Regions from separate parts of the Enterococcus sp. AZ109 genome, predicted to be linked through region 1. Evidence: predicted binding sites of a transcription regulator. Region 1 holds the regulator's gene; the other holds the start of a gene.
The links. The regulator HrcA, encoded in region 1, represses chaperone genes, less so after heat shock. The targets are predictions, from matches to a motif close to TTAGCACTCNNNNNNNNNGAGTGCTAA.
Positions count from the first base shown of each region.

Region 1 (14,912 bases):
TGTTATCAAAGTCATCCCCACCTAGTTTGTTATCGCCGGCTGTTGACAATACGTCGAATACGCCGTCGCCTAGTTCAAGGATCGATACGTCAAAAGTACCACCACCAAGGTCAAATACTAGGATTTTTTGGTCTTTGTCGGTTTTGTCTAAACCGTAAGCAAGTGCTGCTGCAGTTGGTTCGTTGACGATACGTTCAACTTCCAAGCCAGCAATTTTACCAGCGTCTTTAGTTGCTTGACGTTGAGAGTCATTGAAGTAAGCAGGAACAGTGATAACTGCTTTTTCAACTTTTTCCCCTAAGTAGTCTTCGGCAAAGCCTTTGATGTATTGCAGGATCATTGCTGAAACTTCTTGAGGTGTATAAGATTTTCCTTCAACTTCTGTTTTGTAACCAGCTTCGCCAATATGACGTTTGATTGATGAAATGGTATTTGGGTTAGTTACTGCTTGACGCTTTGCAACTTCCCCTACTTGAATTTCGCCATTTTTGAAAGATACAACAGATGGTGTTGTACGATTTCCTTCTGGGTTAGCAATAATTTTTGCTTCGCCGCCTTCTAACACTGCGACAGCAGAGTTTGTTGTTCCTAAGTCAATACCAATAATTTTACTCATAGTTGAATGCGCTCCTTTTATTTTTTATCTATATTATTGTGCTACGATAACCATTGCTGGACGTAACACACGATCGTGTAGTTTATAGCCTTTTTGCAAGACTTGAATAATTGTGTCTGCGGCCACACCGTCTTCTGCCGGCATAGTTTGCAGAGCTTGGTGAAGATTCGGGTCGAAGGCTTCGCCATCCGCCTTAATTTCTTCAATGCCTTCTTCTTTTAAGGCATGACGCAAGCTTTCCAAGGTCATTTCTACCCCTTTTTTCAAGCTTTGGCCTTGGTCATCTGATACTTCAGTTTCCATTGCCCGCTCCAGGTTGTCGATGACTGGAATCAGTTTTTTACCTAAGTCTTGAGAACGGTATTTTTGCAGCTGTTCTCTTTCGTTGCGGTTGCGGTTGGTGATATTGGCAATCTCCGCTCGGGCTCTTAAATACTGGTCTTCAAGTTCATCTACTTTTGCCTGTAACAGCTCTTCTTGTGAAGCTTCCACTTCTTCGGTTGCGTCAGTTGCTTCGGTTTCTTCAACTTCCAGCTCTTCATTTTTTTCTACTTCTTTTTCACTCACAATTGGGCCCACCTTTCTTCCCTTATTTTGATTTGCATCAGCAGGGAGTCACACTTATTTCTTGTCTTTTTTGCTTTCTTCGTACGCCTCCGCAAAGGCTTCTGTCTGTTCTTCGGTCATACCAGAATCATCGACAGCTTCTTCGGAAATTTGGTCATACTCAGTTTTTTTATTTTCAAAAGCTTTTTCAACAGCTGCAGCTTCTTCTTCGGAAACACCAGACATATCGACAGCTTCTTTATCGAATTCTTTATCGCTCATTGTCAACAGCTCCTTATTGATCGGATCGATCAAGCGAACGATAATAGTCCGCCAGTTTACTTCCAAGCTCCCTGCGGAACACGTCAATCAAACTAAACATTCGGGAATAAGGCATGTTTGCTGGACCCAACAAACCGATTATACCCTTTCCATGTCCTTCGATCTCGTAACTTGCTTGGATCAGGCTCATATTATCAAAAAGTTCATTGCCTAACTCTGTACCAATCCGAATATGAATCGGTGAGGTAAAAGGAAGCAAAAGCTGTGTTAACTCACTTGGGTCTTTCATTAACGAATACATCATCTTAAGCTGCTGTACATCTGGATCATGATTGTAGTTGAGAATGTTCATTCCGCCACTGACAAAGACCTTTTCTTCAAAGGCTTCATTTAAAATGACATCAAACAGATGGGAAATGCCGTCGGTTGTTTGAAAATACCGATGCAAAATCATCGGAATCTCTGTCCGCAGTTTCTGATACACTGTCAACAGTGGTTCGCCGACTAAACGGTCATTGATAATCGCCACCATTTTCTCCAAGTCGCTGCTTTCCACGTTCTCGGGAATACGGAAGACTTGGCTCTCTACGTTGCCGCGGTCGGTCACGATAATCGCTAAGATCTGTCGGTCATTTAAAGGAACAATTCGAAAGCCGGTCAGCTTGCGGTCCTTCATCTCAGGTCCTAAAGAAAATGCCGTATAGCTGGTCACTTGGGAAAGAATGTCTGCCGACTGACGAATGATATCGTCAATCTCGTGAATATCCTTCTTTAAGGAAGAGCGGATTTGGTCCACCTCTTGCTCCGTTACCAAGCCTGGCGTCAGCAGGTGATCTACGTAATAACGATACCCCTTCATTGATGGGATACGTCCAGAAGAAGAATGTGTCTTTTCCAACAAACCGTATTCTTCCAATGCCTTCATGTCATTTCTGATCGTTGCTGAACTGGCATTGACGCCTTCTTCCATCAATTTCTTCGAACCAACTGGTTGCCCGTTAGTGGTAAATTGCTGGATGATTAAACTAAGAATTAAATTTTGTCGTTGCGTTAACATGATCTTCACCCTCTTGTTAGCACTCTTTCTTGATAAGTGCTAACTCGATTACTAATATAACATACTGTCGCTAGAAGTCAAGTAATTATATACAAAAATTAGCACTCTGGTGTCGAGAGTGCTAATCGTCTGATTCAATTAAAAATTGTTCAAAAACATCGTTGCCCCGAAACAGGCCTTTTTGCGTTAACTGTAGGGCTTTTGGGGTCTCTTTTAGCAATTCATTCGCCACTAAATCATCAATTTTAGCGCGGTAAATATCCTCAAGGGAACAGTTAAATTTTTGTTTAAATTTTTGTTTATCTACCCCCGCAAGCTTTCTCAAACCTAAGAACATTTCCTCTTCGATTTGCGCTTTTCGCGTTAATTGTTCCTCTTCAATTACTGGCAGCTTATTTTCTCTTAAAGGCTTTAAGTAATGTTGAATCGGTCCATGATTTTTGTACCGGCGATTTCCTAAATAACCGCTAGCACCTGCTCCGATTCCGTAATAGTTTTCGTTATTCCAATAAACCAGATTGTGTTGGCTCTCAAAACCGGGTTTAGCGAAATTACTGACCTCATATTGATGCCGTCCGGCTTTTTCCATGGCTTCGATTGTTTCTAAAAACATTTGAGCTTCTACTTCTTGATCCGGCAGCTCTAGCTTGCCGCGACGTACCCAGTTCATAAACATGGTTTTGTTTTCTAGAATTAATGAATACAAGGAATAATGGGGCAAATCCAGCGCTAAAGCACGCTCAACGGTGTCTCGGAAGCTTTCCAAGGACTGTCCGGGCAACGCATAGATTAAATCAATTGAAACGTTGGAGAAATCTTTTTCCTCTAACAAGGCAATTGTCTGATAGACATCTTCTGCTGTATGTTTGCGGCCGATTTTCTTCAGCAACCGATTGTCAAAGGTTTGCACCCCCATCGACAAGCGATTGACACCATACGTTTTCATCACGTCCAATTTCTCAGCCGTTAAGTCCCCCGGATTGGCCTCTACGGTGAACTCTCCTTGACTAAAAGGCATCACCCTACGAAGACCACCTAACAGACGGTCCAGCTGTTGAGGATTCAATGAAGTGGGTGTGCCGCCGCCTACATACAAGGTCTTACTAGAAGCAGCCGGATGGCTCGTTTGTAAAAGTTGCGCCTCCTTAAGCAAGGCTTCGATATATTCATCTACTGGCTGCCCTTCAATAAACACCTTATTGAAATCGCAGTAGTAACAAATGTGTTCACAAAATGGAATATGGATGTAGGCAGAGATATCTTCGGTCCCTGATCTATGTAAAGTTGACATACTAAGTTCCTTTCAAATCACAAAATACTTGCAGGCGACTTTTTCAAAAGCCTTTCTTACTATTTCATCATCCGGAAAAGAAGTCAAGCGATTGCTTAGATTCCCTATTGTTTTTTAGCAACATTCATTCGCTTTTTCCGCTACGCTTCTTTATCATAAAGAAAAGAACCCTAAGGAGGCTGACCATCATGCACTTTGCAGAAATCGCTCTTACTTCAGAAAAATTAGCAGAGGTAAAAGCAATCTATTATTCCTCATTCCCTGAAAAAGAACAGCATCCATTTGACTGGCTAGTGAAGAAAGCTCAGCAAGAAAAAGGACACTTCGCCGGTCTGATTCACGAAAATCAAGTGATAGGGATGACCTATTACACCGTTAACGAAGGTATTGTCTATGTATTTTACTTTGCCATTGACCCAACAATTCGCTCGCAAGGATATGGTCAACAAATGATGCAGGCACTTCAAGAAAAATTTCTCGGCTGCAAGCTAATGCTGCTCATTGAAGAAATTCTGGAAACCGCCGCAAATAACGCTGAAAGAATCCGTCGTAAAGACTTTTATTTAACGAACGGATTCGAAAGTAAGAATGATTTTGTTGAAGTCTTAGGTGCCACCTTTGAGCTGCTGCATTTGAAAAGTGTTAATTCTTCGATAAAAGATTATCGAAAGATCAAAACCTATTTTTATTCCGAGCACCAAATAAGCGATTGAACCCTTCCCGCATATTTAAGCAAAAAGAAAGCCGTCAGATTATCGCAACGGATAATTCTCACGGCTTTCTACTATTATAATGTCTTTTTTACTACTCTTTTTTGGTTACCCCAAATATAACTCTCACGAAAATGGCAAAAACCAACACGACAAGGAGTGTTTGAAGAACCAGCTTCAGCGGAATTTTTCTCCCGGCATTTGCTGCCATATCTTCACTCGTTGCTACCGATGCCTCTTGCAGTTGAGCCGCTTTTACCATAATTCGATTATCGGTAGCTCCTGCCTGATCACAGGTCAGTAGCGTTAGCTCGCCTCTGTCCGTTTCATCCACCACCGAGATTTGCGTTTCTGAGATGACTTGATTCTTAGTTACTTCGTATGCGTAGTCTTCTCCTAAATAATTCAGCAGGATACTTGCGCCATTTTCCAGTTGTCCCAGACCACCGAACAGTAGTTCAGAATACCCGACATGATGCCCGACAATGACGATATTGTTGTTTTTGGGGTTTCTTTCCGGAAACATCGTCCCCGCTCCGGTTAACAAATCCACCGATTCTAATCCAGCAAAAACGGGTAATGTCATCTCCAAGTCTGGAATAACCAACGTACCCATCGCTTGATTCGTCGTTGTGGGATTTTGTAACACATCCGTCAACGTAATCGGTTCGATCTGTTGGAATTTCGGTTCAATCGTTTCTATCTGACTGTTTATTTCAATATCTTCTGATTGATGAAAAACCAATAACCAGCCTTTGGCAATATTCAAGCTGATAAAGGCGGTTCCAACGATTAAAAGTGCCAGCATCAGCACACGTAAAACAATCTTATTCATTTTTCTTTTTATTTTTTCTGACTAACAAAATGACCACAATCAATAGTAACAACACGATTGCGCCTAGCAGGTAGTAAACCCAAGTCAGATCTGGTTTGTTTTCTTGTACGTCCACATCAGCTTCATTAAAGGAAGATGCCGTTTCTCGCGTAACTTCAAAAGGTTGTTCAAACTCCCAGCGTTGCTGGTAATTTTGTGGATTGCCTTCAGCGTCTTCCCCAAAGGTAAACTCCCCTTCAGCCGATTTGACTGCATACGCTGTAGCACGATAGACATAATTGCCCGCTTCTAACTCTTGCCCGTCCAATGGGATACTGTACCAGAAGGAGGAATTAGGCGCCATTTGCATGTTTTCAGTTGTTGAAGAGTAAAGAGCAGTGTCTTCCCCTTCTCTAAATACTTCCCCTTGAATCGCTAAGCCGTTCACATAATAAGGCGCAGTGTTTTCAAAATGCCCTCTGATGACATTTCTGACATTCCGTTGCGCCGCTTCTGCTTCAGTTAGTTGCAGCTCGCCGACACCAGATGTTTCTGATTGATTTAACAACACCGCAATTGCAAAGGCAAATTTATTTTTTACCGCTACGCCTTGTTCATTGGTGGACTCTGCCGTTTCATCTTCGGCGGCTTGTAAAGAAAGACCCCCGGCAATCACGCCAGGAATTTCTTCATTGGGCATTCTTACTTTAAAGGTATACACCTGCTGAGCACCGGCAGGAATCGTTACTTGTTCTTGGTATTCAACTAAATCTTCAAAGGGATGCGTCAAAGAACTATGTACAGGAATGTCATTAGCCGAATACTCTACAACCCCATTATCATTTGTTTTCGCATTGGATAAAGCGACATTGACCGTTACATCTTTATCGGTGCCATTCGCTAATTCCACACTTAGTTCTTGTTCTTGCCCAGGCTGCATTAACACATCGTAATAGCCTTTTTGTCCGGCAATTTGGTTTTCTGGTAACACGGGATTCACACTGAAGGGAAATTCGGAAGCTTCAGCGGAGATGCCTGCACTGATACTAAACATAAGAGCGATAAAACTACTAATAAGTAAAATGACTGAGAATCTATTCTTCATGACGTTTTTCCTTTCAAATGAACGGAATTCCCGAAAAGTTCTCGGAAATTCCGTCTTGATAAATATTACTTGTTTAATTTGATACGGGTGTATTTGCTAAGGTCCAGACTAATTCAGTTTGATACTTAACTGCTTCCTTCGGTGTTTTCCCTGGGATGCTTAAAGAAACCGCTCGGGTAACTGCGACATTTACATCGTCACCTTTATGATCTTTCTCCGTAATGGTTTCAACATTACCCCAGCCATTTACCCAAGTACCGGCTCCCTTGTTAGCTTCGGCCATCATCACAATTTGTGAGTTAACACCGTCTAAAACAACGGACGTTCCGGCAATTGGAGCTATTGCAGCTTCCTCATTACCATCGGTCATCGGGCTATCCACTTTAGGATCAGTTAATGTAAGTCTAGCACCATCAAGTGTTTTATATTTTTTAGCAACACTAGAAGCAAAGGCACCATCTTGTTTGACTGATAATGTCCAGCCAACATACTCACCCCGTGTATCCGTTACTTGAACGTAGTTTCGGGTAAGTGCGCTTGGATCTTTATATCTTTGTGCTCTTGCATAGTACGTGCGATCTTGGTTAGTAATTTCTTGCAACCCAAAATCCAAGCTAGAGGCATAGTCGATACTCAAAGGTCCCGGCGTACCCGGATTAGGCCCATCAGGATCAGTTGGATCGACAGGGTCTACCGGGTTATTCGGATCGGGATCATTGGGATCAACTGGTGGAGTTACCTCGCTGCCTGGCATAAAATCAATCTCACCGGTTGATTTATACTCAGCCGCCAGTGCACCTGTACTAGAGGACGCAAGAACAAACAAGCTTACTAACGCAAAACCTATTTTTGTTCTTTTCATCTTATCCTCCTTTGCTTACAGCCTAGTTAGGTCCTTCAGTAAGAGTCCAAGTTAATTCAGTAGTGTAGGTGCCTTTTTCTGGATTCGCAGTACCTGGAACTTCTAGTTGTACAGATTCTGATTCTGTAGCTTGGGCTGTATCAGTACCAAAACGCATAGCCCAAGTTCCTTTACCATGTTTGTCTTGGGCTGTAGCAATCGTTGATGCCTCTCCTGGAACTAGTGCAATATCCCCGCCAACTACAGGAGCATTAGTTGGATTAGCACTATTCGCTACAATATTTTTTAATGACAATTCCGCACCGGTTAATACACTAGTACCTTTTGCGAATTGAGCGTTTTGAGTAACCGTTAATTTCCAACCAGTGTATTCACCAGTTGTATCCGTCACTTGAACATAGTTAGGTCCCCGAACTTCACTATTTTTATATGTTTGTAAATCTGCATTGTAAGTTTCTTTTTTCGAAGAGATTTTTTGTTCTCTAAACTGGAAACTAGACGCATAGTCGATTGACAATGGTCCATCTGTACCTGGTTTAGGACCAGTTGGATCTGTTGGATCCACTGGATCTACTGGTTTTTCTGGATCAGGATTAACTGGGTCTACTGGTTTAGTTCCACCTTCACCTTGTTTGAATGTAATTTCTCCCGTTGATCCATAATCTGCTGCACTAGCAACTGTTCCGCCTAAAACAGACGCACTTACTAGTAAAGTTGCTAATAATACGGTTGACTTTTTCATATTTTTTTCCTCCAATAAATTTTTATGGTTGATAATTAGCTAGCTGGTCCTGAAACCAATGACCAAGTTAGAGTAGTTGTGTATTGCACTGAATTTGGAACAGCTGTAGCAGGAACATCTAATTTCCCACCATGATCATAACTCCAAGCACCTTTACCTTGGTTCGCTGCCGCTGACACAACAAGGTAATTTTGATCCATCGTAGCAAACTCTACTGAAGGTGCTGCTGTTCCTGGCGCTGTACCTGGTCCAGAACCTGCAGAAATCCCCGTCAAGCTCAACTCAGCCCCAGTAAGTACAGATGCATCTGCTCCAGTAAACTGTGCTCCTTGTTTTACTTGTAAATTCCAACCAGCCGCTTTCCCGCTAATATCAACTACTTCAAAACCATTGCTTGCAGTCGTATATGATTGATTTGTAGTAGCAATAGGATTCGAACCAAAATCAAGATCTGAGACACGCTCGATGTAAAGACCTTCATTTCCTTCAGTTCCACCAGATGTAAACGCTACTCTTCCTGTTGAAGGTTTACCATCAGCTGCAAAAGCTGAAACACCGCCCAATGTTACTGATGCTAATACCAAACATGTAAGTGCTACTGTTGTTTTTTTCATAATTTTAACTCTCCCTTTTTGTTTTTTACTATTAATAACAGCAAGAAGCCTAAAAGTGTATAACCCATCAGGCTAATGCCAAAATAGTTACTTTGACCTGTTTGTGGCAATGTTTTACTGCCACTGGTTGATGTTCCATAGCTGACGCCTCTTCCGGTTGTTGTTCCAGGTAGCGTACCACTGGAACCTCCGGCTGGATCTTCTGCCGGCTCTTCATACTCACCGTAAAAGCCGATTTGGCCATTACTTCCATAACTGCTAGCATGAACTGCGGTTGAGGAGAAAGTAAAAGCAAACAAAGAGAACAGCAAACTAATCAACACAGTTGAAACTATCGTTTTTCTTTTAACCATTTCTTTCTCCTTTCTAACCACTAGTCGGACCGGCAGTAAGTGTCCAAGTTAATGTACCTGAGTAATTACCGTTGTATTGCTTATCAACCGGAACTTTTAGCATTAAGCCTTTTGTATCCGACCAACTTTCAGTGATATTTTTCGTAGTTTCTACATTAGGAGTAAATTGATCTGACTCTACTACTCTAGCTGCATCTGAAATATCCAAATCACCGTAATATAGACAGCCAGCTAAGTTTTGGGTCGCTCCGCCACTTAATGTAACAGTCAGCGGATTCGTTTCAGCTAACGTCAGGCTCCAACGCTGTGTCTCATAACGATCGTCGGTAATGGTCAAAGCAGCCGGTTGTTCGCCACCATCTAAAACCCGTGGTTGAGTGATTTTCAATCCATCCAAGCTGATTGCATGACTGCCAAAGTCATAGATCGTTGGATAACTTACTTTGATACTGCCATCGTAAGTATAGTTCATGTTGACAGTAACGCCTTCAGCTGGCATAAAGTCTGGTACTGGATCTGGATCCGTTGATGCAACTCCTTGATAAGTATAGCCTGCATAGGTTTTTTGATATTGATCGAAGTTCTTGTCAATTGCTTCATTGATATTGATTAGAATTTCGGCTACTTCAGGCGTACCTTCAGTCGCTCCATGTTTATTCTTTTGATGCTTGACTTTTAGCACCGCCGCTGATGTAGGTTCAATGACAAGCCGCTGACGATTATCGGTTTGATAGTTAGCATTAAAACCTTCCAGACTTGGTGTGTGAGTACAATTTGTACTCTTAGTGTTTACCCTTGTGCCCATATATTGAATGGAAGTAGTCGACAAAGGTTGCCAATTATGATTTTCAGTGTCTGACGTATTACCATTATTCCACAAGCGAATTGCATGAGAGTTTGCGGCTTGGAGTGTAGCATAATAGGTATTTCTTCCCAAACACATCAGCGCATTCCCATTCGTACTTCTGGTTTTAGCGATATCAAAGGTTGCACCGTCACCCACCGTGATACTACCGTTTCTATAATTGGCACATGCCATGTAGATAAGGGTCCCATTTGCTGTACTATTAGGGGTATTCCTAGTATCAGATGTATCAGAACGTACTCTAAATAACGAACCTTTTCCAAGTTCGATAGTAGATCCGGCCCCGTTCATTCTTATGGCGTTCCCGTTGTCACCTGTTGCACCAGTGATATCTAACGTGAATTCTGCATTTTCGCCTAATGTTAAGCGTGATTGGTCACCAGCAAATCCGACTGGCACTTCACTATCTATAGTATTACCTCTCGAGTCTCCCTTAGAAGTCATATGCAACTTCCCAGCAATATGTGCTCTGGTATCTGCGTTATCAAAATAAAGTACAGCTGCATCTCTTTGCCTTGACTGGCCATTAATGATTTCAACTTCGGCACTTTCAGGTATATAGAACAAATTACTAGATTTCCCACCAAAGCTTGCTGCATTATTCGCCCAAGAAGAGTTTGGTCCAGCACCATTAATGGCTATAGATGCTGGTGAATAGTCTTGTCCTGACCACTCTCCTACGTTAGTGCTAATATCATTATCTAAGGTTACCTTGGTAAAATCTCCAGGTTCAATATAAAAATTCCCATTCCCTGTAATAGCGAAATTTCCACCTTTCAAGCCATTTCGAGCCGTTATGTTAGATCCAGCCTTAATATAAAGCTGCGCAGCTTCGATGTTAGCTGAGCTAGTATAAGAACCGATACTGGTAGGAGAAAAGTTGCGTATTGTACCGCCAACCGGAGAAGCGTAATTCGTTTGACCCGTCGGACCATTATTTAGCGAAACATCACCAGACAAGATGACTCTACCAGCCCAGCCTTCAAATATTTGGGTCCCTACTTGGTTAATATTGTGAAATGTGAATACTGAGAAATTATCACCCCCGTGGAAGCCATCAAAAATTCCCCATGCGTTACCATTTCCTACTAATAAGTTTTGAACGACAACGTCAGCATATCGATTAAAATAATAAGTCTGTCCAGTAAAGTCAATTGCATTTCCATTTCCTTCAATAACAATTTTTCTACCAGATGTATTACTAATCCCCGTCCGAAGTTCTCTCTCCTCTATTACGAAGCTTTTCATTACTTTAATAACTGTGATACCTCTAGAATTATCTTTCAGTCCATCCTCAAATTGTGCTCGATCCCTAACCTCATGAACCGCAACATTATCTGCACCTTCAATACTAGCAACATCTACTGGCAACGGTCTTTCCGTAGGATGCCCAATATCCGCAGCAAATCTAGTCCCTACACGATCTGCTAAATCCTCTGATTCTTCAGTTTCATCTGGCTGTTCTGCTTCATTAAGCGCATCGACTGAATTCGCTTGATTCGCTTCATCGGTCGAAGCAGTCGTATCAGCCTCATCCTTGTTCAGTTGATCAACTGTGTTATCCAGAATATTTTCTGATTCTGTTTTTAACCCCTCTTCAGAAGTGGCAGTGGTAGTTTGAGCTTCACTGCTATCAGTAACCGTTTCAGCAAATACCGGTGCTAGCGGTGTTGCTGCGATGAAAAACAAACTAAGAATCGTTATACATTTTTTCAAATTTTTGCTCCCTCCTTTCTTAAAAATTCCAAGCATAAAACAATCCTCAAACACTCATCACCCCTTTCAAATAATTTCTATGTCAATCATGTAGAATAAAATCCCAAAAATCAGGTTTTCATGCTACCACTCCTTTTTTATCGATAATGATCTACTAAGTAATTAATTGCCCTGATTTAGCTAATCTAGTGGAATTTATATATAATATTTCTGTAGCACCTCATCTGTTAAGCGATACCCCTGCCCCCAAAGCGTTTCAATCATCATGCCATCTGCAAAAAATGAACTAAATTTTTTATTGATGTTTTTAACAATTACCGAGAGTTGAACTTTGCTGGAATCTAGTGATTTCGATTCATTGTTTTCCCAAAGCATCCGGCACAATTGATCTCTCGATAAAACCTTTCCATTTGATTCAAACAAATGAATCATTAATTGCTTTTCTTTTCTAGTCAATTTGTACAACGTAGCAATGTTCTTTTTCTCATCTAATTTCACATTCCCTTTGTTGCTATCAAATAGATCGTGAAAGACTCCAATCGTAGGATTATGCGGAATCCAATCATCAATTCCTTGCGCTTTCATTTTCTCCAGCGCCTCTTGCTTTGGTGGTGTTTCCATCTTTCGAACCATGACCGTTCTTTCGGTCAACCTGTCAACAATTTGATCTACTTCTCTATTTGATAAGGTTTCGCTTAAAATGATAAGCCACCGTTTGTCTAATAACAGGCAAAACTGTGTTGAAAACGAGAGACCTTCTAAAACGTTTGTTGTACAAAAAACATCAATATTCATTTTTTGTAATTTTTCTTGTATTTCAATTTCGTTTAATGTATTTTTTGTCAAAATTAAGACGTATTCAAATCCCATTGTTTATCCCCCGTATATCAACTTGCTGTTCATGTTTTTTTAACTAAGTTATTCTCCTATCCCTAATAGTTAAACCCAAAAAAACAGCGCTCATTCTCAGATTGTTTCCTAAATATAATGGGCTCCAGCCGCACCTTTTCTCATTTTTGTCTTTAAACTCTCTAATTCACTATATATTTAAGTTCTTTTTGGACATTTATTCTATCTACGATTAAAATTATAACCTTAATTATGTTAAAACAAAAACTCAATATTAGATACATTACAAACACAAAACAATATATGAACAGGTTATTAAAAACTAGATTAGATAACTATCATCAAACTTCCTAGAGAAGTCATTGTTATTAAATATATCCATTACAATATTTTTGTCATTTTATTCGCCAAAAATGATAAAAAAGTAGAAAATAAGTTTGCTGACACTCCTTTCATCTCTAATAGAAGTAATATTTCCATCTTAATAAACAATTATGACCACACGACGAAATATATAACCCTTCTACTTCACTTAAAAACTCAATATAACTTTACTTCGTCAATATAATTGATAAAATGAAATTAACAATCAGTATAATAGATGAAGCGAGTAGTTAAAGAGCGTTACACTGACTGACAAGGAGCATGAATGAATGATCTCAACTTTTTTAAACGAGGAATCAAAAAAAAAACTTGCTATATTTGAAAGTTTGATCGATTTACCCACAGGTTTTTACTCAACGGCTTATTTAAGTTCATTAACTAATTTATCCAAACCAACTGTTGCTTCTTACTTAGTTGAAATGAATCAAGAAGTAGCTGAGGTCTATTCTTTCGAACTTTTGAATGAACAATCTAAACTATTTTGGGAAAAGAAGCAGGCAAATCCTTCTGATTACCGACTATACTTAGCCAGAAAATCAATTCCCTATCAATTTATTTTGTATGCCTTCAATCATCCGACTAAAGTTCTGACTGATTTTTGCAATTTGCACTATCTAAGCACCTCATCCGCCCGAAGACTACTGATGCCGTTAGTTGATTTATTTAAAAAGTTCGACATTAAAATTCGACTTTCTACCATGAGCTTTGAGGGAAGTGAATTTGAAGTTCGCAACATTTTTTATTCTATATTTTGGATTGTCGGCTATGGTGTAGATATTATTGACCAGGAAGAAACGGTTGATGGAGAATTAGAGGTGCTTGAGAAAATTGGTATTTCAGACTGTGTGTACATCGATACGAACGAAATACTACTTACACTATTGATTGCTAAAAAAAGAATGTCAGCGAATTTTCTAATTGATTCTTTTCCTTTGAATGATTTGCCTTTTAGTAAAAGCGAGGAACAATACTTATCTGGTTATATCAGCCAATATGCGAAAAGTGATCAACAGATTCACGGGGAGTTTCATGCATTACTCTACACGATCTTTTATTCGAACTTTGTTTTTGCAGCAGATGATCTGCGAACACAGAAGATAATGACTTATTTTAAGTTATTAGAAGCCAGAGATGATGAGCTAATACGTTTGAATAAGGAATTTCTCACAGCTTTAGCCCCCGAGCTTCGGAATGACGAGGAAACAGATGTGGTATCGGCGAATACCTTAATTGCCTTTTTGAAATTTTTTATTTCACGAAGGTTACTTCTCAGTATTACAGAATTTAAAAGCAGAGTTGAACATCGGATACCGAGGAAAAGCACTGCGTTGAAAAAAATTACCCTCTTTGTAAATAAAATTTCTCGCAGGAAAAGCTTAAGATGGGTGGAACACTGTGCTAACGACCTAATTGTTTACTTGAATTTTGTGATAACTCCCTTTTTAAAACGACAAGAGCGACAGCTAGTTGTAGGTATTTTACCACTACCAAATCATTCGTTACTCTTAGAACTTACTGAATATCTCGCAATGTTTTCATTTATTCATTACCGATTTGCGAAGACTTCAATTGAAGGTATCGACCTGTTTATCGCTACTTTTGCCGATCATATTTCTGATCCTAATCGACCATTCATTTTAATTAACTCTGGAGGTCTGACAGCCATGAACAAGACCGAAATTTTCAATTTATTGTACAAAGAATACCAAAAGCTAAGTAGCCCCCTTCAGTAAAAAGGACTTAAAACCAAAAAAAGTAGCTGTGGTATGAAACGTCACAGCTACTAAAAACCGTATAATCGATGTGACTGGAGCTGAACACTTCTGCCACAACCTTTTATGTTTTATTTTCCATACTTTTCTTCAAATACTGACCTGTTAGGGTGCCACTTTTTAGCAGCTCTTCCGGTCGCCCACAAAATACAACCTCCCCTCCTTTACTGCCACCTTCAGGTCCAATATCAATTATCCAGTCGGCTTGCTTTATTATTTCGCTGTGGTGCTCAATAATAATCAATGTGTTGCCTCGATGGACAATCTGCTGAAATAATTCGTTTAACTTTCGAATGTCGGATAGATGTAAACCAGTCGTTGGTTCGTCCAAAAC
Region 1 covers NZ_JBIOSF010000001.1:59,382-74,293, reverse strand. The annotation lists gene dnaK (molecular chaperone DnaK) at 1-616, opposite strand, end outside; gene grpE (nucleotide exchange factor GrpE) at 650-1,186, opposite strand; gene IGI42_RS00350 (hypothetical protein) at 1,238-1,444, opposite strand; gene hrcA (heat-inducible transcriptional repressor HrcA) at 1,458-2,501, opposite strand; gene hemW (radical SAM family heme chaperone HemW) at 2,623-3,792, opposite strand; gene IGI42_RS00335 (GNAT family N-acetyltransferase) at 3,900-4,505, shown strand; gene IGI42_RS00330 (class A sortase) at 4,597-5,337, opposite strand; gene IGI42_RS00325 (DUF916 and DUF3324 domain-containing protein) at 5,330-6,421, opposite strand; gene IGI42_RS00320 (WxL domain-containing protein) at 6,495-7,283, opposite strand; gene IGI42_RS00315 (WxL domain-containing protein) at 7,306-8,025, opposite strand; gene IGI42_RS00310 (WxL domain-containing protein) at 8,061-8,639, opposite strand; gene IGI42_RS00305 (LPXTG cell wall anchor domain-containing protein) at 8,636-8,992, opposite strand; gene IGI42_RS00300 (pectate lyase-like adhesive domain-containing protein) at 9,006-11,573, opposite strand; gene IGI42_RS00295 (winged helix-turn-helix domain-containing protein) at 11,769-12,443, opposite strand; gene IGI42_RS00290 (helix-turn-helix domain-containing protein) at 13,076-14,539, shown strand; gene IGI42_RS00285 (ATP-binding cassette domain-containing protein) at 14,643-14,912, opposite strand, start outside.

Region 2 (14,912 bases), 800 kb from region 1:
GCGCTCCCTGTCAAGGAAACGCCGTGATTTTTTATTCAAAAAATTTACGCTTTTGGATGATAAACATCATTTACTGCATTAGCAACAGCTACTTTCACATGCTCAAAGGTCAATCCACCCTGTAAATAGAGGGAGTATGGCTCCCGTAACGGTCCATCTGCACTCAGCTCTATGCTGGCTCCTTGAACAAACGTCCCAGCCGCCATAATGATATCATCCTCGTACCCAGCCATGTAAGAGGGAATCGGTGCCACATATGCGTCAATTGGTGAGAATTTTTGAATCGATTGGCAAAAACAGATCATTGCCTCCCGTTCTTTTAGCTCAATCAATTGAATTAAATCCGTTCTTGGCTCATTCCATTTAGGTGTTGATTCGATCTGGTATTCTTCTAACAAAGCAGAAGAGAAAATCGCTCCTTGAATAGCTTGCCCCACCACGTGAGGTGCCAAGAAAAATCCTTGCAGCATGTCATAAACATTCCCCAGCATGGCACCACCTTCAGCTCCTACACCTGGTGTAGTTAGTCGATAAGCACATTTTTCAACCAGTTCTACTTTACCGGCAATATAGCCACCCGTTTTAGCGATACCGCCACCTGGATTTTTAATTAGAGAACCAGCTATTAAGTCCGCCCCCACTTGAGTAGGCTCAAGCAATTCAGCAAATTCCCCATAGCAATTATCGACAAAAATCACCGCTTTTGGTGCCACAGTTTTAACAAATTCACACATTTCTTTGATTTTATCAATCGTAAATGAAGGTCGTGAAGCATAACCTCGTGAACGTTGAATCGCTACAACTTTTGTTTTTTCAGTTATCTTCTTTTTTACACCTTCAAAGTCAACTGATCCATTTGCCAAAAGCTCCACTTCATCATAGCCAATATTATATTCTTTCATAGAACCGATACCATTTCCTTGAGTACCGATCACTTCCAGCAAAGTATCATAAGGTGTGCCAGTAATATAAAGCAGATCATCACCTGGGCGTAAAACGCCAAACAGTGCGGTTGAAATCGCATGGGTGCCAGAAACCAGTTGCGGACGGACCAGAGCAGCTTCGGCACCGAAAGTTTGTGCGTAAACTGCTTCTAAAGCGTCCCGTCCTAAATCATCATTCCCATATCCGGTAGAAGGTAAAAAATGACTCTCAGAAACATGCTGTTGACGAAAAGCCGCCAACACCTTAGCTTGGTTTGATAAAGCTGTCTCTCGAACCTTCTTCAAGGCAGGTTCAATTTTCTGATCAACTTTGTCAATTGTTGCCACTAATTCAGGGGCCAAACTAGCTGTCCAACTCATCTTTATCCATTCTCCTTATCCAAACTGAACTTTTCTTCGCAAATCCGCGAATATGATAAACTTCATTTTCTTCTTCAAAAGTATCGCTTAAAACTAAAGTCTCTCTTCGAATCGCACTCAACGATTGTCCCTCACTCGCACTAATACTTAGCAAATAAGGCTCTAATAACTCCATAATCTCTTTTTTTATCGCTTCTGACAATACTTCTTTTCCTTTGCTAGATTTAGCGGAAATTAGTACGTTAGGAAATAACGTGGGTGTAAAGGCGAACGGATCGATGCGGTCTGCCTTATTATAAATCGTCAATATCGGAATATCTTCCATCTCTAAATCCTTCAACAAGCTCATTACGGTTTGCTCTTGCTGTAAACGGTCCTCTGCACTTGCATCAACCACATGCAGCAAAAGATCCATACCTTTACTTTCTTCCAAAGTTGAATGGAAAGCATCAATCAATTGTGTCGGCAAATCTTGAATAAACCCTACCGTATCTGTAATGGTCGTTAACATCCCCTGCGGTAACTGCCATTTTTTGGTTAATGGATCTAAGGTAGCAAAAAGCTGATCTTGAGAATAAGTTTCAGCATTAGTCAATAAATTCAAAATGGTAGACTTTCCAGCATTTGTATAACCGATCAGACCCATTTGGAAAATATTGGACTGCTGACGTTTTTGCCGGCTGCGCTCACGATGAGCCTCCACGTTTTTTAATTCTTTTTTGATAGCTGAAATACGATTACGGATATGGCGACGATCGGTTTCCAATTTGGTTTCCCCTGGACCTCTTGTTCCTATCCCACCTCCGAGACGTGACAAACTATGTCCTTGTCCCATTAAACGCGGCAACAAATAATCTAACTGAGCTAGCTCAACCTGCAGCTTACCTTCTTTTGATCGAGCACGCTGAGCAAAAATATCCAAGATTAGCTGAATGCGATCAATCACAGGAACGCCTACAATCTCTTCAACTGTTTGGCTTTGTCTTGGGGTCATTGCGTGATTGAAGATCACCAGCTCAGCTTCATGTGCTTCTACTAATTGAGCTAATTCGGCTACTTTTCCTTTTCCGATAATTGTCTGCCGATCGACTCTGGGACGTTTTTGCGTTAAAGAGAATACAATCTCTCCGTGAGCAGTCTTAGTCAATCCTGCTAATTCATGCATAGATTCTAAATAGTTCTGCTTATTTTCTTCTGTTTCTACTCCAACAAGAATAACTCTTTCTGACAAAGCTCATCCCTCCTCTAGCCATTCGATGATAGCTGCCTCTATTTGCGATACTTCCTCAGGATGCTGTACAATATCAAACCAATTAACCGGCATTCGATTGCGAAACCAAGTCAGTTGGCGTTTAGCGTATCGCCGAGATTTTTGTTTCACCTCTTCAATCGCCTGATCCAAAGAAATCTTTCCTTCGAAATAAGGAAAAAACTCCTTATAGCCAATGCCTTGAGCAGATTGCTGGTCTCTAAAAGCAAGCATCTGTTTAGCCTCTGATAGCACTCCTTGCTCCATCATTAAATCCACCCGCTTATTGATTCGCTGATATAACAGCTCACGATCAGTATCTAAGCCGACTATGTATGGATCGTACAATAGCTTGGGTGTTTCTTTTGGTGTTAAAATTGATCGACCAGTCAATTGATAGACTTCCAAAGCACGAATGACTTTTTTTAAATTGTTAAAATGAATCTTTTCGGCAGCCAATGGATCAATACAAGCAAGTTCTTTCCAAAGTGCCTTTTTTCCGTACTCTTCAGCAAATGCTGCATATTTTTCCCGTAAACCAAGATCTTCTTTTTCATTTTCACTACCGAGCTTGTAATCCCAAAGTAAGGACTGAATATACAGACCTGTTCCTCCGACTATTATCGGTAATTTTCCTCGTTCATCAATTTCATCAATCACTTGACGGGCAGTTTCTTGAAAATCGGCTGCTGAATAGCTTTCAGTTACGTCACGGACATCAATCAAATAATGTGCAATCCCCGCCATTTCTTCTACAGTTACCTTGGCTGTACCAATATCCAGAGTACGATATACCTGCATCGAATCCCCACTGATGATTTCCCCGTTAAAGCGTTTTGCTAGCTGAATACTCAAACTGGTTTTTCCGACTGCAGTCGGTCCAACAATTGCGACAACTTTCTTCATCGTCTCAGCCTGCTTTTCACACGATGAGCTTTTTCTGGAAAGTCCGTAAACATACCATCTAGTTTTAAGTTCATACACTCAATCATGGATAAATAAAGGTTTACAGACCATGGACGGATCGACTTTGGATAGCTTTTCACTAGTTCTAAGTTTTCTTGTATCCAATCATGACAAGGATGGATCCCTTCAATGAAATCCAGTTCTAAAGCTGCTTCAACTTTTGCCTGTGATTTCTTTAGAACTAAATCTAACTGAGTATCTGGTTCAATTTGATGCATTATACGCAATGATTCTAAATTGAAACTAGAGTACCAGTGAGTGAATGGCCATTCACGACTACGCATTACATTAGATACAGCTACTTCAATCTCAGGATAATGGTATTTATCTGTTTTTAGTTCAATGTTTAAAATGCCTCGATATTGCATTTGCAACAGCAGATTCAAAACTTCTTGCAATGTAGATATTTTCGTAGCCTTATACTTTGGAGCAAACCAACTGCCCGCATCCAATTCTTTAATTTCTTCTAATGTTAATTCGCGAACTAGACCCTTACCGTTAGTTGTCCGCTCAACACTTTCATCGTGAATGACTACTAAGTGTTTATCTTTAGTAAAATGAACGTCTAATTCGATACAATCTGCACTTGCACGTACAGCTTCAGCAAAGGCCGGCAATGTATTTTCCGGATGAGTTCCACTGCTTCCACGATGGGCAATAATTAAAGTCACACTTTTTCACCTCTTACTTTACATCAAAATAATGGAGCGGTTTTTTAGTCATTTGGTTTAATTGAGCTTTTTTTTCATTGATAATTATTAATAATTCATCCGAAAAAGATTCCATTACCGCACGACCACCTTTATAAGTATAGCCGCCCATTTTTACCGTTTCTTCTGGTGATAGGATAGCTTTACGCTGAGAAATGTTTTTAAAGAATTCTTCAATTAAATAATTAGGCAAATAAAAATTATTTTGTGCCGCAAAAGAATGTAAATAAATGTAGTCATCGATAGTAATATAACAATCATCGAACGCGTTAAAACGTACATAATCTTCCATAAGAACATTACGTTTACCTAGCACTTCATTTACTTTTTTATTTAACAGATTCAGGGTTTCGATTTCTTTTACTCGATGTTCAATATCTCTTGTACGAGTTTCTTTTTTTTCAATGTATCTGAAAAAAATAATGACAGCAACACCTACAATAGCTGCCCCTACCAAGACACCTAATAAGCCAATCAACGCTGTTTTCATTTTGCTCCTCCTTGTTGTTTATGCGTTATTAATAGTAACACATTTACCACTATCTAGGGTAGCATTCCAACATCAAAAAACAAATCTAAAACATTTGACCAAAACTGACCTTTGGTGTATACTTTTTTTTAGGATTTAGCCCTTGATTGTGCTAAACTACTATATGACTACATAAAACAAGGAGGATTCATTATGAATTTAGTCCCTACAGTTATTGAACAATCATCTCGTGGTGAACGGGCCTATGACATTTACTCACGTTTACTGAAAGACCGCATTATCATGTTGAGCGGACAAGTAACAGACGATATGGCAAACTCTATTATCGCTCAATTACTTTTTTTAGATGCACAGGATTCTGAAAAAGATATTTACCTTTACATCAACTCACCAGGTGGCAGTGTGTCCGCTGGCTTGGCGATTTTTGATACAATGAATTTCGTTAAAGCTGATGTACAAACTATCGTTCTTGGTATGGCTGCTTCAATGGGAAGCTTCTTATTAACAGCTGGCACAAAAGGTAAACGTTTCGCATTACCAAATGCTGAGATCATGATCCACCAACCACTTGGTGGAGCACAAGGACAAGCTACTGAAATCGAAATTGCTGCGCGTCACATTTTGAAGACACGCGAACGCTTAAACAATATTTTGTCTGAACGTACTGGTCAACCGATCGAAGTTATCGAAAAAGATACTGATCGAGACAACTTCATGACCGCTGAAGAAGCAAAAGCTTATGGTTTAATTGATGAAGTAATGGAAAACAAAGGTGCACTAAAAGGATAAACTTATTAAAGCTGAGGCCCTGTGCCTTGGCTTTTTTTGTTGCAAGAAAGTCTTCGTAAGGCTGGATATCGATGCAGCAAAAAAGCGAGCAGTTCGCCTACTCGCTTTTTTGTGAACGTCCCGTTTGATAATCAATCGTTACGCCTTCCTGAATATTATAGATGAACACGTTGAAGGATAATTCATCATCTTCAACACTTTGAGCTTCCATTTGAACACCTCGCGCTACTAATTCTTCCCCGTCAAAATAAGGAACTACTCGATAACGCACATGATTGTTGGTCTCCTTTAAGTATTCAGCTACCTGATTTTCATATACTGTCATTCCTGGTGAATTCAGGCTTCTAGTTGCAGTCATCAAATTTTTTAAGTTGTTGTTTTCACCGGTTAGGCGAAAAGCAATTAGATGTGCTCGATTATAAAGAGGCTGGTCTTGATAGAATTTTTGCTGCCACCCAGTTGGCTTAATATACAGTCGTTCACGTTCTTCTTCTGGAAACAAGCTCTTATGCAGCATTCCATCCGCTTGCCCGACTCGGTTTAAACTATCTAAATCAGAAAAATGAGTCCCAATAGACATTTCTAAATCTTCTTGGGTAAAGTCTGGTTGATTATGATTTAGTTGAATGACTTGATTTTCACCATCATAAGCGGGAATTTCAGCTAATTGGCTGACTTCTACATTTTTTACCGTATTGTCTTCAAAGAACTCCTGTGTATACAAGCCATATAAAGCAGCGATAAGTATAACAATGCTAGATAGAATCTTTACGGGAGTCTGCTTTTTGCTCTTTTTTGCGATTGTGCCTCATCTCCTACTTGGTTTTTTGCCAAATTTCTTTGATTGCGGGTACATTTCCCAACTCAGTCAAATTGCTCGGCATAATAACCGTGTTGCTGTTGTTTTCTACCACATGTTTGAACGCTTCGATTCCCAGATAAGCAATCATTTCTTCCGTTAAACCACTTTCAGAGATCGCTTGATTGATCTCCTTAATTCGCATTTTTTCAGCTTCGGTGATCAACTTGATCCGTTCAGCTTCAGCGACTGCATCCATTTTAGTCCGTTCTGCCCGTGCTTGAGCATCGATTTTAGTTTGCTTTGCTCGTGCTTCAGCATCAATCTGCATTTCAGAGGCTTTAGCTTCTGATTCTAAGATAACTGACTGTTTTTTTCCTTCCGAGATAGTGATTAAAGACTCTTTATCCCGACTGGCGGTAATTAGTTTGTTCATGGAATTAATAATCTCATCAGAAACAGAAATTTCGCCGATATTAATTCGGTCGATGGATAACCCATAACCTGCTGTGATATCTTTCACACTTTCGTACAAGCTTAAGTTGATTTCTTCCGTGCCATTTAACACTTCATTCAATTCCATTTTACCAATGATTCCACGCAAATTAGATTGGCAGTCTTGAATCATTGATGTAACAGAATCTTCATTGTCGTAAACGAAAGCCCTGGCGTCGGTCACATGATACTTGATGGCTTCATCAATTTCAACAATTACATTATCACGGGTAATTACACTTTGTGGATCAATCTGAATTGGGGTCTGCTTTAAAGAAACACGACGACGTACATGATACAATATTGGGATCAAGAAATGCAAGCCAGGTTCTAAAGACCGGTCATATTTCCCGAAACTTTCTACTACTTTTACTTCTCCTTGCTGAACAATAACTACCATTCTTGAAACGACAAACAATACTACTGCTACTAACAGTATAAATAGAATAATATTAAAAATTATCAATATAGTTCACTTCACTTTCTGCTTTTTCATTATTAACTACAACCAATAACTCACGACTCGTAAAATCGGTCACCTCTAACATGCTGCCTGCCTCTGGTCTGCCTTTTATAACTTTATAATCGTACCAGCTGCCTAATATGCGTACATTTCCTAATAGCTGGTCATTTTTACTGCGAAAAAAAGTTCCGATTGTCTTTTGCATTTGATAATCCGCCATTGTTCATCTACTCCTTTTATTTAGTATACCAAAGAATTTTCACGAAAATATTCTTTTTAAAAAAAATATGTAATTGCGTATGGCTTTACTTATCATTAAAAAGTATCTACCATGAAGGAAACGAGGTGGAAAAAATGGAACAAGCAAATAAACGACAATGGTGGGGCTTGCTGGTGATTCCCATCGAATTTATTATCGGGCAATATCTGCTGCCGCTGCTCCCGATTGAAAACAATCCAAAATTAGGGCTGATTGTATCAACACTGCTCTTTGTATCCGGCTTTGCTGTGATGATTTATCTATTCAAAGATTTTTTGAAAGCCCAATGGCAGCTGTATCGGCATAAACTGTTCTGGCGCTTATTGATTAGTATGGTGCTGGTGGTTGGGGCGTTCATGCTCTTACAGCTGGTTCGCGGCATCATTCCGGCACACTTGTTAACGGTTGAAAGTAGTGGAACTGATAGCGGTGGTGCTCAGCTTTCGGCTGGTTGGATGCTATTAGCAGCCATCACGCCCTTTATTGCACCATTTGCTGAAGAACTGACTTTCCGTTACTTATTGTTGGGGAAATTTACCAATCGACTGGTTCGCGTAGTGATGCTCTTTGTACAAGGAATTTTGTTTGGCCTGATTCATATCAATAATTTCAGCGGTAATGTGTATGCCACGATTCCTTATATGGTGATAGGTGTTTATTTTGGGGTGATCTATCTGCTGTTCAAAAATATTTGGGGATCGATCATTGTTCACTGGATGTTTAATTCCATTAACTCAATTTTGCCGGCTTTATTCTTATTTATCCTTAGTTTCTTTGGGATATAACTAGCAAATCTCTTGCAGACGGCTGATATCCTTAGCTTGCCTATACGAAAACATGCTGACCGATTGCGGCAGCATGTTTTTTTCGTTCTATTTTTATATAAGAACATACCGCTTAAGAGACTTTATAGCCTTTACGACTAGCGATAATCATATTCGCTAGAAAGTTCAACCAAAAAAGAATGCTGACAATTCGGCTGATTGGCTCGTCTTGAAAAATAAAGACAAAACCTAAGGCAAAATTTACAAGTCCCAACCAAAAACTTTCTTGCTTTACGACTTCTTTTTCCCTAAACATACAAACGTCACTCCCCTTCGTTTTCTTATAATGATACGCTCTTTTTCTCAAATCGGCTAGTTTTCGCAATAAAAAAAAGACCAGCAAATTGAAATTGCTGGCCGAATACCTATTAAGCGGGTGACGAGAATCGAACTCGCGACGGAAGCTTGGGAAGCTTCTGTTTTACCACTAAACTACACCCGCAAAGGACACTACAAAGTATAACGCTTATTATTTAATTCAGCAAGTCTAATTACTGCTCAAACAGAATCATTGACTTATTCAGCCTCAGCCCTTACCTTTTTAAATAAAGGAGTGTTTTGTATGGATAGACTGGAAACAGTTCTCAAGGCCATTGAAACTGAGACAAATGTCGTCGTATTCATCTCCTCAAAAAATTGAAGTATTTGTCATGTAGATGAGCCTCGCGTGCGAGGAATAGCAGAAAAACAGGAGATTCCCTATTACCATTTAGATATACTAGAAGAGCCAGAAATAGCCAGTTACTTTGAGGTCTTGACGGTGCCGGCAGTGATGGTCTATCATTGCGGTCAAGAAGCTTTGCGTCAAGCACGATTTATCGGGCATAAACAAATTAACGAACTATTGGAAAAGCTGCCTCAGGATGATGAACCCGTCGATTACGATCAGCTTTTCAACTAAAATTATGGATACAAAAATCGGAATCAGCAACCTGATTCCGATTTTTGTATCTATTTTATCCTTCGTAATTATGATGCAAGAAATAAATCAATGTTTGCAATTCATTGGTTAAATCAACACTTTGAATAATTACATTATCTGGTGCGGATAAACGTGCAGCTGTAAAGTTCAAGATTCCTTTAATGCCAGCTTTTACTAACTGGTCTACCACTTGTTCGGCTTCTTGCGCTGGAATCGTTAAAATCGCGATCTCGATGTGCTGCAGCTTGATTTGTTCTACCATGCTGTCCATTGGATAAACTGGAATGCCGTCAACGATGCGTCCGACAATATCTTCTTTGATATCAAAGGCACAGCTGACCCGGATACTGTTGCTCTGGTGAAATTTAAATTTCAACAAGGCACTGCCTAAATTACCTACCCCAACCAATGCAACATTGGTTAATTGATCGTCGTTTAGGATTTTGCCGAAGAAGTTCATTAAGTCTTCCACGTCATAGCCGTACCCACGTTTTCCTAGTTCTCCAAAATATGAAAAGTCGCGGCGAATTGTCGCACTGTCGACTTGAATTGCATCACTTAATTCTGTTGAAGAAACCTTGGTTTTTCCAGCAGTATTTAGAATACGCAGATAGCGATAGTATAAGGGCAATCGTTTAACAGTCGCTTTTGGTATTGCTTGATCTTTCACAATATCTCCCCTTTACACAAAACTTGTTAGTCGTTACAGACCCTATAATATCAATAATTCGCTAGTAATTGCAACGTCTCTGCTCAAATAATTGTGAAATAATCACGAATCTTTAAGAAAGATGGCCCAACCCTCACCAGAACAAGAAAAATATGGTAGACTAGTACCGTTCCCAGATTAAAAAATAAGGAAGATTTCTATGCTATTATTACAAGCCAATCAAATTGCTCGCTACTTCGGTGCCGAGACATTGTTCGAAAATATTCATCTAGAGGTTAACAGCCGCGGCCGCATTGGTTTAGTCGGGCGCAACGGGGCTGGTAAATCGACCTTACTGAAAATTATTGCTGGCATTGATCCGCCTGATGCCGGCCAAATTACGAAAAACAAACAAGCGACTTTAGGCTATTTGGCTCAAGATACAGGATTAGCTTCCTGTGAAACCGTCTGGAATGAAATGTTAAAAGCCTTTGCCTCCGTTATTGCAATGGAAGAACGGATGCGAGAAGTAGAAAAACAGATCAGTCATGCAGATGCGCCAGATTCCAACTACGACTCATTAATGAAGGAATACGATCAGCTGCAGCATGATTTTAATGAAGCAAACGGCTACGGCTACGAAAATGAAATCCGCAGCGTGCTGCATGGATTCAAATTTGATGAAAGCTTTTACGACAAACCGATTGACACATTGTCAGGCGGTCAAAAGACCCGTTTAGCCTTAGCCCGGATGCTGTTGGTTCGACCAGATATTTTGATTTTGGATGAGCCCACCAACCACTTGGATATTGAGACCTTGGCCTGGCTGGAGGATTATCTGCAAGGCTATACTGGTGCCTTGCTGATTGTTTCTCATGACCGCTACTTTTTAGATCGGGTGGTAAACGAGATTTACGAAATTTCTCGCCGTAAGATGACTCATTATAAAGGGAATTATTCCCGCTATCTTGATTTGAAGGCGGCGCAATTATCCAGCGACTGGAAAGCCTACGAAAAGCAGCAAGCCGAGATTGAAAAACTAGAAGACTTTGTGGCCCGCAATATAGTTCGTGCTTCTACTACCAAACGAGCACAAAGCCGCCGCAAAGCCTTGGAAAAAATGGATCGGATAGACCGGCCGGACGGCAAAGAAAAATCTGCCCATTTTATGTTTGCCCTTGAAAAAGCTTCCGGCAATGTGGTCTTGCAATTGGAAGAGGCCGCCATTGGCTATGACAATGAAATCCTTTCTGAACCAGTCAATTTGGATGTTCGTCGCCAGGATGCCATCGCATTGGTCGGGCCAAACGGGATCGGCAAATCCACCTTGCTGAAGTCTTTGATTGGACAAATTCCTTTCATTAAAGGTGAACCGCATCTTGGAACCAACGTTTCGATTGGTTACTACGACCAAACACAGGCTGAGCTGAGCGGTAACAAGACCATCTTGGCTGAGCTATGGGATGAACACCCGACCACTCCGGAAAAAGATATCCGTACAGTTTTAGGCGGCTTCTTATTCAGCGGCGAAGATGTGGAAAAAACCATTCCATTATTAAGCGGTGGTGAGAAAGCTCGAGTTGCCTTAGCGAAGCTGTCGATGGATCGGGAGAACTTTCTAATTCTCGATGAGCCCACCAATCACTTGGACATCGACAACAAGGAAGTGCTGGAGAATGCCTTGATTGATTATGAAGGTACCCTGCTGTTTGTTTCTCATGACCGCTATTTTATCAATCGGATCGCCACTAAGGTGATCGAATTGTCACCTGAAGGCAGCAAACTGTATTTAGGCGACTATGATTATTATTTAGAAAAGAAACGTGAAGAAGAAGAACTGGCTGAACTCTTAGCTGAAGAATCAGCCGAAGCGGCTCCTCCGCCAAAGAATAAATTTTATCAAGATAAAGAAACCCAAAAACTATTGCGCAGCTTGCGACGCAAAGTTGAAGCAATCGAAGAAAACTTGGCGAAATTAGACACGCTGATTGCTGAACTGGAATCAGCGATGGTGCAACCAGATGTTTTAAACGATCATGTGCGTTTAATGGAATTGACTCAAGAATTGGAACAACACAAAGCCGATCAGGAAACTCAGATGGCTGAGTGGGAAGAATTGAGCTTGGAGTTAGAAGAAATGGACGAAGCTACATCTTAAGTCGGATGACACTTTCTGCCTGTTAGGGTTTAATAGGATTGTGGAGGTGTACCTCATGAAGAAAAGGAAGAGTGTGCTCCCTATTTTACTGGGGAGCTTTTTAATTATAGCCAGTGCCTGCATTTTTGCCTTGAGAGCGCTGAGTGAACGTTCGCCCACCGTCTCACCGGCTTTTGCCGACGATGCCAATCGTCATTTGAGTGAACGGGGACAAGACATGACCTTAATGCTGCAAACCGATCCTCAATGGGCGGCTACCCCTTATGGCAGCGGCTCTGATTATAATGACATAGCCACCAACGGCTGTGCCATTACTTCCTTGGCGATGGTTTTGTCTTATTATCAAAAACGGGTCGTTTTACCGACTGAGATTCTCGGCTGGTCGCAGGATCGTTATTATGTCAGCGGTCAAGGTACAGCTTGGTCGATTTTTCCTGACTTCGCTGCTACCTATCAGCTTTCTTATGAAGATCTAGGTCTTGATGCGGGCCGTATTCAAGAACGCCTGCAGCAAAATCAACCGGTAGTGCTATCGGTGAATCCCGGTGAGTTTACCGGCGTCGGTCATATTATGGTGATTAAAAAGGATGTCGCCAGTGATCAAATTATTGTCTATGATCCCAACGACACGCCTGAAAAGCATCACTATCAAAATTCTTACAGTCTCGATTATATTTTGAGCCAAAGCGCTAATGCTTGGGCCTTTGCTCCTTAATAAAGGCTTCGTAAACTCGCCCAGCTTTGGAGCACCGATAAATGTACTGTTCCACATCAATGCGGCTTACGCAATCGTTGTGTCTCACAGCAACAAGACTAAACTTTTGATAAACTGCCAAGAAACACAGCGATCACAGGAGCTGATGTTGATTGGTACCTACTTGGTGCTCCTCAAGTTTCTCAAAAGTTTCGCTTATTGCCGACAAAGCTAGTTTGGGAAGCCGGACACCGTTAGCGTAGTTGAATAAGTTGCCTTGTTAATCACTTATACTTCCAATAATTGCTATAAAAAGCCGCCACGCGATATTTTGCGTGACGGCTTTTTCAAGGGGAAAAAAGATTTGATCTAGGGATACGTATAATATAACTTACAGACTTGAACATTCATTGATGATTTTCAGAGAATTTTTGAAAAAGTTTTAAAGAAAGTTTGAAGGACAGATTCATCCCCGCTCATTTTACCTGCCCCTCCCGCCTGAAATCTCCCTTCTTCCGCTTACTAAAAATGATACAATTACTTATAAGAAGAAAAGTCTGATTGGAGGTTCCTTATGAAGAAAATTTTGTTAGTTGAAGACGATCTGACTTTGGCCAAAGGAGTTGCTCTCTCCCTGCAAAGTCCAACTATCGAAGTAAAGAACGTCGACTCCCTGAAAAGGGCTGAAAAATGTTTAGCGGACGAAGCGTTTCATTTGCTGCTTTTGGATATCAACCTTCCCGATGGCAATGGGTTGGAGTTTTGTCAAAAAATCAAGCAGCAGTTGAGCCTTCCGATTATTCTGCTCACTGCTCGCGATTTAGAGGTGGATATAGTTTCCGGTTTTTCTGTCGGTGCGGATGATTATGTCACTAAACCTTTCAGTTTAGCCATTTTGCGTGCGCGGGTAGAGGCATTATTAAGACGATATGAGAAATTAACTGTTGATCAAAAAAAGTTTAGTTTCCTAAATGCTACGTTTAATTTTGTTAAACAAGAATTTTTGATTAACGATACAGAGATCCCTTTTAGCAAAATCGAACAAAAGCTGTTGCAAAAGTTTTTCGAAAATCTGGGAATTACCTTAACGCGGGAGAGCTTGTCACAAGCAGCCTGGCAGCTGGAGGCAGAATTTGTAGAAGAAAATGCCCTTTCAGTCGTCATTAAGCGACTGCGTTCAAAACTAACTAACTGCCGCGATTTGAAGATCGTGACTGTTTACGGCATTGGTTACAGAATGGAGCGGCACTATGATTAATCTTTTACTGATTGTTTTAGCTGTGATCATTGCTGGTATTGGTCTGCACCATTATTGGCTGGCAAAGCAAACACTCCACAAGATGGATCGACTGCTGGATGCGGCCATTGATGGTCAAAGGATTCAGGAAAATTTTGTTGATTCCTATGATGAGCGGATTGTCAAAAAACTGAAGAACTTTGTTGACAGTCGCGAGCTGTTGACTAAAAGCACCACCTTAGAAAGTCAGAATATCCATGAGCTGATTGCCAACATCGCCCACCAGACAAAGACGCCGATAACAAACATTTCTATGTTCAGCGAGCTGCTAAAAGAAACGGCAGATCCCGAACAGATTCACGAATACATTGATGACATTAATCAGCAATCACAAAAATTAAAGCATTTGATTGAGGAACTGATGAAAACTTCTTATTTAGAAAATCATCTGATCAAAACTGTGCCTAAACCAAACAGCTATTCAGATTTAATCACAGAATCAATCGAAGCCTTTCAGCAGTTGGCCAGCCAAAAAAAGATGACGTTCCAAACCGAAATAGCTTCAGAAGTTTGTGGTTATTTTGATGAGCAATGGTCAAAGGAGGCCTTAGGAAATTTACTGGACAACGCCATCAAATACGGCGATGAAGGTTCCGTCATTGACGTTCGCCTCAAAGAGCTTGAATCTTTTGTTCAAATTGACGTTTCCAATCAAGGGCCAGCGATTTCTGAAGCATTCCATGGCAAGATTTTCCAACGATTTTATCGCGATGAAGCTGCCAAAGTTACGGAAGGCTTAGGGATTGGTCTTTATTTAGTGAGAGAAATTATGCAGCTTCAAGGCGGATTAGTAAGGGTTGAAACACAAGGCGACCGGAATACCTTCTCTTTATTTTTCAAAAAG
Region 2 covers NZ_JBIOSF010000001.1:863,479-878,390, forward strand. The annotation lists gene IGI42_RS04175 (aminotransferase class I/II-fold pyridoxal phosphate-dependent enzyme) at 45-1,304, opposite strand; gene hflX (GTPase HflX) at 1,288-2,535, opposite strand; gene miaA (tRNA (adenosine(37)-N6)-dimethylallyltransferase MiaA) at 2,539-3,459, opposite strand; gene IGI42_RS04190 (glycerophosphodiester phosphodiesterase) at 3,456-4,190, opposite strand; gene IGI42_RS04195 (hypothetical protein) at 4,204-4,719, opposite strand; gene clpP (ATP-dependent Clp endopeptidase proteolytic subunit ClpP) at 4,912-5,508, shown strand; gene IGI42_RS04205 (DNA/RNA non-specific endonuclease) at 5,606-6,310, opposite strand; gene IGI42_RS04210 (SPFH domain-containing protein) at 6,324-7,268, opposite strand; gene IGI42_RS04215 (hypothetical protein) at 7,255-7,485, opposite strand; gene IGI42_RS04220 (lysostaphin resistance A-like protein) at 7,620-8,309, shown strand; gene IGI42_RS04225 (hypothetical protein) at 8,422-8,604, opposite strand; tRNA gene IGI42_RS04230 (tRNA-Gly) at 8,720-8,790, opposite strand; gene IGI42_RS04235 (thioredoxin family protein) at 9,016-9,249, shown strand; gene IGI42_RS04240 (redox-sensing transcriptional repressor Rex) at 9,305-9,940, opposite strand; gene IGI42_RS04245 (ABC-F family ATP-binding cassette domain-containing protein) at 10,140-12,077, shown strand; gene IGI42_RS04250 (C39 family peptidase) at 12,133-12,792, shown strand; gene IGI42_RS04255 (response regulator transcription factor) at 13,346-14,029, shown strand; gene IGI42_RS04260 (sensor histidine kinase) at 14,022-14,912, shown strand, end outside.
Region 2: a site for HrcA is predicted at 4,848-4,874, ahead of clpP (ATP-dependent Clp endopeptidase proteolytic subunit ClpP). Genes of this name have one in related genera too.